DNA from 2 places in the Neorhizobium sp. T25_13 genome. Region 2 is predicted to be linked to the other one. Evidence: predicted binding sites of a transcription regulator. Region 2 holds the regulator's gene; the other holds the start of a gene.

Region 1 (3,173 bases), on a different contig from region 2:
TGTACTTTGACGGCGACGACGTCGCGGTAGCTGGCCGCAAGGCCATCATGGGCGCTCTGACCCTCTACCTCGACTTCATCAACCTCTTCACGTTCCTCCTCCAGTTCCTGGGCAACCGGAACAACTGATCTCGAGGAATTCGAATAGGAAAAGGCGGCCTCCGGGCCGCCTTTTTTATTGCTCGGCCTCGCGCCACGGCATAGGCTTGGCGATCCCTTTCAACGGCCTGAAATCTCAATGACATTCCATCTCCGCGACGCCTCCCCCGCCGATCTTCCCGCCATCACCGAGATCTATCGCGACAGCGTGCTGAACGGCACCGCGAGCTATGAGATCCTGGCCCCCGACCAGGCGGAGATGACGACCCGTTTCGAGGCGATCCGGGTCAAGGGTTACCCCTATATCGCAGCGGAACAGGAAGACGGCACCCTGCTCGGTTATGCCTACGCATCCGCCTTCCGGACCCGCCCCGCCTATCGCTGGCTGGTCGAGGATTCGATCTACCTGGCGCCGGAAGCGCGCGGCAAGGGCGTCGGAAAGGCGCTGCTCAAGGAACTGCTGGTGCGCTGCGAGGCGCTGGGTTTCCGCCAGATGGTCGCCGTCATCGGCGGTGCAAGCCCCGCCTCCGTGGCGCTCCATCGCGGCCTCGGCTTCGAACTGACGGGCACCCTGAAGGGCACCGGCTTCAAGCACGGAAAGTGGCAGGATACGGTGCTGATGCAGGTCTCGCTCGGCGAAGGCAATGAAACCGATCCGGATCCAGGCGTCTATCCCGGCTCGCTGTTTACCGAATAGGGCGCCGCCTCAGTCGATCAGTTTCAGCACCTTGTCGAACACTTTCAGCACCTGCGGCAGCTCATGGCCGCGCTTCATGATCATGCCATGGGTGTTCATCACGGAGTAAGCGCCCTGCTTGCCGGCGAGCTTCGGGTTCTTCTCGATTCGGAAGAGCGGGCTTTCGCCGGAGCGTTTGAACACGGAGAACACGGCTCGGTCCTTGAGGTGGTCGATCGCGTAGTCCTTCCACTCTCCCTCGCCGACCATTCGGCCGTAGATCCTCAAGATCGCATCCAGTTCGCGCCGGTGGAAGGTGACCGGCGCGGGATCGCGGTTCTGCCGATATTCACTGAGATCGACGACGACGGCTGCGTCCCGGGGTCTCTGGCTCCCCGGCAAATCCGGCTGATCTGTCATCAAGACTCCCAAATCGTCAAATGTCAGAGATATGACAGTGTGCCTGAGAGGTGGCAAAAATCAACCCTGGCAATCCTGCCGGAAACGAACCGCACGATTTTATTCTTGCCCCATTTCGAACAAAAGAGTGCCCGATTTCGAAGCGAGATTGGCATCGTTGGTTGGCGCCGTTTTCAGCGCCATATGGCCCGGTCTGGTGCATTGACCCTTACCCCCAGCCCCCCAATGTTATTGGATCGGGCCGCCAACAACAGTTCACGCTCAATCCGGCAAGCCAGGAACCGCGACCGCGGTCAGTATTTTTTGCGGCCTGCCATCAGCACGGTCGCACCGAGAATTGCCGCAGGCTCGCCGCCCGGGCCGGATGTCTGCAGTAGGATCGCGCAACCATCCTTCTTCGACTTGCCCAGAAGTTTGCCCGGCAGGGTCAGCTTCATGCTCTGACCGTTCCAGGTGCCGACCGACTGCACGTCGTAGACGGCATGCCAATATTCCATCGTCTTGCCGCTGTTTTCACCCTTGGTAACATCCACCAGCTGGCGCTTGGTGAAATAGGCGACGACGACGTCCGCCTGCCCCTTGCCGCCACCGATCTCGATCTCGATTTCGTCGCCGCGCATCGCCGCGGTGACCGGGACGTCGAGCCCCTTGCCGGTTTGGCCGAGTGCCTTCACCTTGTCGTTGATGATCGTGAGGTCGGTGCCCTTGACGTGATCGCGGCCGTTGATGACGGCCTGCGGGGTATAGACGCCGCTCCGCCCCAGCGTCTTGGCATAGCCATATTGCCGCTCGGTATTTTCCCTGGAGCTCAGCGTGTCGGTCCAGCCGAGATAGTTCCAGTAATCGACGTGGTAGGAAAGCACGACCATGTCTCCCTGCGCCACCAGCTCACCCAGAGCGCCGTCGGCAGGCGGGCAGGAGGAGCAGCCTTGGGAGGTAAAAAGTTCGATCACGCCCTTCGGCGCCCTGACCTCTCCCGCAAATGCAGCGCCCGCATAAAACAGGCCCGCAACAAGGAGTACGGAGCGAAAACGAAAGGGCATGGGTGGCAGACCTTTTTATCAGGGTAACTGTTATCCACGATTGCTCGCGGCGATCAAGGGCCTAACGCAAGGGATGGCGGAAAGTAACCACCGGGCACCCTCAAGAGAAAGTCACGAAGGGGTGAAGACCGGATAATTGATCGGTTTCCGAATGCGTTTCGCTGGATGTCAAACTTCGCGAAAAACGCGCCGAGGTCAAATCAGTTTGAGCAGGCCCTGAGTAAAATAAACGGCACCCACGCCGGTGACGATCCAGCGCGTCCAGGCGCGGAAATTCTGGTCGGTCATCTTCTGCAATATGTCGTTGCCGGCCCGCGCCCCGAGGATCGCGATCGGCGCCGCGACCAGCACCGCAATCCATTCGGTGGTCGGCAGTTCCGAGGCCGCATTCCAGTAGAACACCACCTTCGTGGCATGCGAGGCGACCTGTACCGCCGCCTTGGTGGCGATCACCTTGCGCCGGTCCATCGTCGTGCGGATGAAGAAGATATCGATCGTCGGCCCCGATACGCCGACGCCGACCGTCAACGCGCCGGCGATCAACCCGCAGGCCAATGCATGCAGCGGCTTCGAAGCATCGAGCCGCAGCTTCGATACCGGCATCCAGACCAGGATCGGCATCAGCCCGATGGCGATCGACACGACGATCAGGTCCGGCTGATAGTCGACGATCAGCAGGATGATGCTCGAGATGACCAGGCCCAGGCCCAGAATGCCGAGAATGCGGTAGTCGATATAGGCGCGCGAGAACCAGGCACGCGACCCGTTCGAGACCATCTGGATGACGCCGTGGATGGCGATCGCGGTACTGACGGGAAAGAGGAAAAGCAGCACCCAGAGCAGGATCAGCCCGCCCGCCATGCCGAAAATTCCCGAAAGCAGCGATGTCAGGAAAACGGTGACGGCCATTCCGATGAGGATGACGACGGTCAAGGG
Region 2 (3,173 bases):
ATTATCGATGTGAATATCGAAATACGGCAGCGTACGGTCACGGCTTTCATCGGTCCGTCCGGCTGCGGCAAGTCGACCTTCCTGCGCTGCCTCAACCGCATGAACGACACGATTTCGATCTGCCGCGTGGAAGGGCATATCTCGATCGACGGTGAAAACATCTATGATCCCCAGGTGGACCCGGTGCAGTTGCGCGCCAAGGTCGGCATGGTGTTCCAGAAACCGAACCCGTTCCCCAAATCGATCTATGAAAATGTCGCCTACGGCCCGCGCATCCACGGCCTGGCGCGCTCCAAGGCGGATCTGGACGAAATCGTCACGTCATCGCTGCAGAAGGCCGGCCTGTGGAACGAGGTAAAGGATCGCCTCGACAGCCCCGGTACCGGCCTGTCCGGCGGCCAGCAGCAGCGCCTGTGCATAGCACGCGCCGTGGCGGTCAGCCCCGAAGTCATCCTGATGGACGAGCCCTGTTCGGCTCTCGACCCGATCGCCACCGCCAAGGTGGAGGAACTCATCCACGAACTCCGTACAAATTTCACCATCGTGATCGTGACGCACTCGATGCAGCAGGCTGCCCGCGTCTCGCAACGCACGGCCATGTTCCACCTGGGTTATCTGGTGGAGGAGAATGATACGGACAAGATGTTCACCAATCCGGACGACCAGCGCACGCAGGACTACATCATGGGTCGCTTCGGCTGATACGCCCGTCTTTGCAGTCGTCACTCTCATCAGGAAGCTAAACATGTCTTCTTCCCATATATTGTCGGCCTATGACGACGAACTGAAATACCTCGGTCGCCGGATCTCCGAAATGGGCGGTCTCGCCGAGCAGATGTGCTCGGACGCCGTACGTGCGCTGGTCAATTCCGACGCCGCACTCGCCCAGAAGGTCATCTCCGACGACGTGATCCTCGATCACGCCGAGCGCGAGATCGGCGACAAGGCGATCATCACGATCGCCCGCCGCCAGCCGGTTGCGGCCGACCTTCGCGAGATCGTCGGTTCGCTGCGCATCGCCTCCGATCTGGAGCGCGTCGGCGACCTCGGCAAGAACACCGCCAAGCGCGTCATCGCGGTTCAGGGCACCGGCGTTCCGCGCAAGCTCGCCCGCGGCCTCGAACATCTCTCCGATCTCGCCCTCGTCCAGCTCAAGGACGTCCTCGACGTCTATGCGACGCGTTCGGCGGAAAAGGCCGAGGCGATCCGCAGCCGCGACGAGGAAATCGACGCGATGTACACCTCGCTGTTCCGCGAACTCCTCACCTACATGATGGAGGATCCGCGCAACATCACCACCTGCACGCATCTTCTGTTCTGCGCCAAGAACATCGAGCGTATCGGCGACCACGCCACCAACATCGCCGAGACCATCTACTACATGACGACGGGCGCCCAGCCGGAAGGCGATCGTCCGAAGGACGACTCGTCGAACACGCTCGGCGCGATCACCGAATAGAACTGACGGAGCAGACCAAGAATGCTGCCGAAAATCGCTGTCGTAGAAGACGAAGAAGCGCTGAGCGTGCTTCTTCGTTACAATCTGGAAGCCGAGGGTTATGAGGTCGATACCGTTTTGCGGGGCGACGAGGCCGAAATTCGGCTTCAGGAGCGGGTACCGGACCTTTTGATCCTGGACTGGATGCTGCCCGGCGTTTCCGGCATCGAACTCTGCCGCCGGCTGCGCATGCGCCCGGAAACCGAGCGCCTGCCGATCATCATGCTGACGGCCCGCGGCGAGGAGAGCGAACGTGTTCGCGGCCTCGCCACCGGCGCCGACGACTATGTGGTAAAACCCTTCTCGACGCCGGAACTGATGGCCCGCGTCAAGGCCATGCTGCGCCGGGCCCGTCCCGAGGTGCTCTCCAGCGTTCTCCGCTGCGGCGATATCGAACTCGATCGGGAAACCCATCGCGTTCACCGCAAGAGCCGCGAGGTGCGCCTTGGCCCGACCGAATTCCGCCTGCTCGAATTCCTGATGGCGGCGCCGGGGCGGGTCTTCTCCCGCTCGCAGCTTCTGGACGGCGTCTGGGGCCACGACATCTACGTCGACGAGCGTACGGTCGACGTCCATGTGGGAAGACTTCGCAAGGCACTCAACTTCTCCAACATGCAGGATGTCATCCGCACCGTTCGCGGTGCCGGATACTCCATGGAAACATAGTTGGTGGCCACGAGATGAGCGCGCGGGTCCTGTTGGTCGACGACGACGAGTCGTTCCGCCTGATATTGCAGAAAGCCCTCGTGGCCGACAGCTTCGTCGTATCGATGCTGGCAAGTGGAGCCGAGATCTCAAATCGCTTGAAAGCCGTTCCGCCGGATATCCTGGTCATGAGTTCGGACCTTCCGGGCGTGCGAGGTCTCGAGGTATGCCGCGAGGTGCGTCTCGATCCCGTCCTGTCGCGCCTTCCGATCATCCTCCTCGTGCCGTCGGGTGGCGAAGGCCTTCACCTCATAGCACTCGCGGCGGGTGCCGACGATTGCCTCATGAAGCCATTTTCCCCGGTCGAGCTCGTCGTCCGTGTGAAGAACCTGCTGAGGCGCGTCAATCCCGCCCTCCTGGACCACATGCTCAAGGTCGGCGATCTCACGCTCGACCGGGAAGCCCATCGAGTTCACCGGCAGAAACGTGAGGTCAAGCTCGGGCCTAAGGAGTTCAAGCTCCTTGAATTCCTGATGCGGACACCGGGCAAGGTCTATTCTCGGACTGAGCTGAAGGCATCCCTCTGGGGCGACGACACGACCGTCGACGAGCGGGCGATCGACGTCCATATCGGCCGGTTGCGAAAAGTCATCAGCCTTGGCAAATCCGACAATGTGATCCGGACCGTGCGCGGCGCCGGATACGCATTGGGCGATTTCTGACGCCGTCCGCTTGGCCCGGGCTAACTTTTGTCCTGACCGGCTCATGGCGAGCCGGTGGCTCACTGCCATGGAGGCTGGCGGGTTTGCTGTTGGCACCGGCGTTGGACCCCTCTCTTGGAATTTCTAACACTTAGCTGAAGCTAAGATGTTGAAATTCCATTCTCCCCCGCTAGGGGGGAGATAGGGCGGCGTGCCACGGACTATTTAGAAGCCTTTCGCGGCAGTTACCGCGAAAGGTATTTAAGCACCGGAATTACTTCTTTTTGTTTGGCGCCTGCGTCAATGCAGACGCTGCCACCTTTTTTACG

What was found. The regulator PhoB, encoded in region 2, activates phosphate uptake and scavenging genes when phosphate is short. The targets are predictions, from matches to a motif close to TGTCATNNANCTGTCAT.
Region 1: the regulator PhoB is predicted to act here: its motif matches at 1,215-1,231, upstream of C5J22_RS29420 (DUF2794 domain-containing protein).

Annotation. Positions count from the first base shown of each region.
Region 1 covers NZ_PVBI01000024.1:34,079-37,251, forward strand. The annotation lists gene C5J22_RS29410 (Bax inhibitor-1/YccA family protein) at 1-128, shown strand, start outside; gene C5J22_RS29415 (GNAT family N-acetyltransferase) at 238-795, shown strand; gene C5J22_RS29420 (DUF2794 domain-containing protein) at 805-1,194, opposite strand; gene C5J22_RS29425 (thioredoxin family protein) at 1,488-2,237, opposite strand; gene C5J22_RS29430 (sulfite exporter TauE/SafE family protein) at 2,433-3,170, opposite strand.
Region 2 covers NZ_PVBI01000002.1:407,753-410,925, forward strand. The annotation lists gene pstB (phosphate ABC transporter ATP-binding protein PstB) at 1-702, shown strand, start outside; gene phoU (phosphate signaling complex protein PhoU) at 746-1,459, shown strand; gene phoB (phosphate regulon transcriptional regulator PhoB) at 1,481-2,164, shown strand; gene C5J22_RS05525 (winged helix-turn-helix domain-containing protein) at 2,179-2,865, shown strand; gene C5J22_RS31910 (hypothetical protein) at 3,119-3,173, opposite strand, start outside.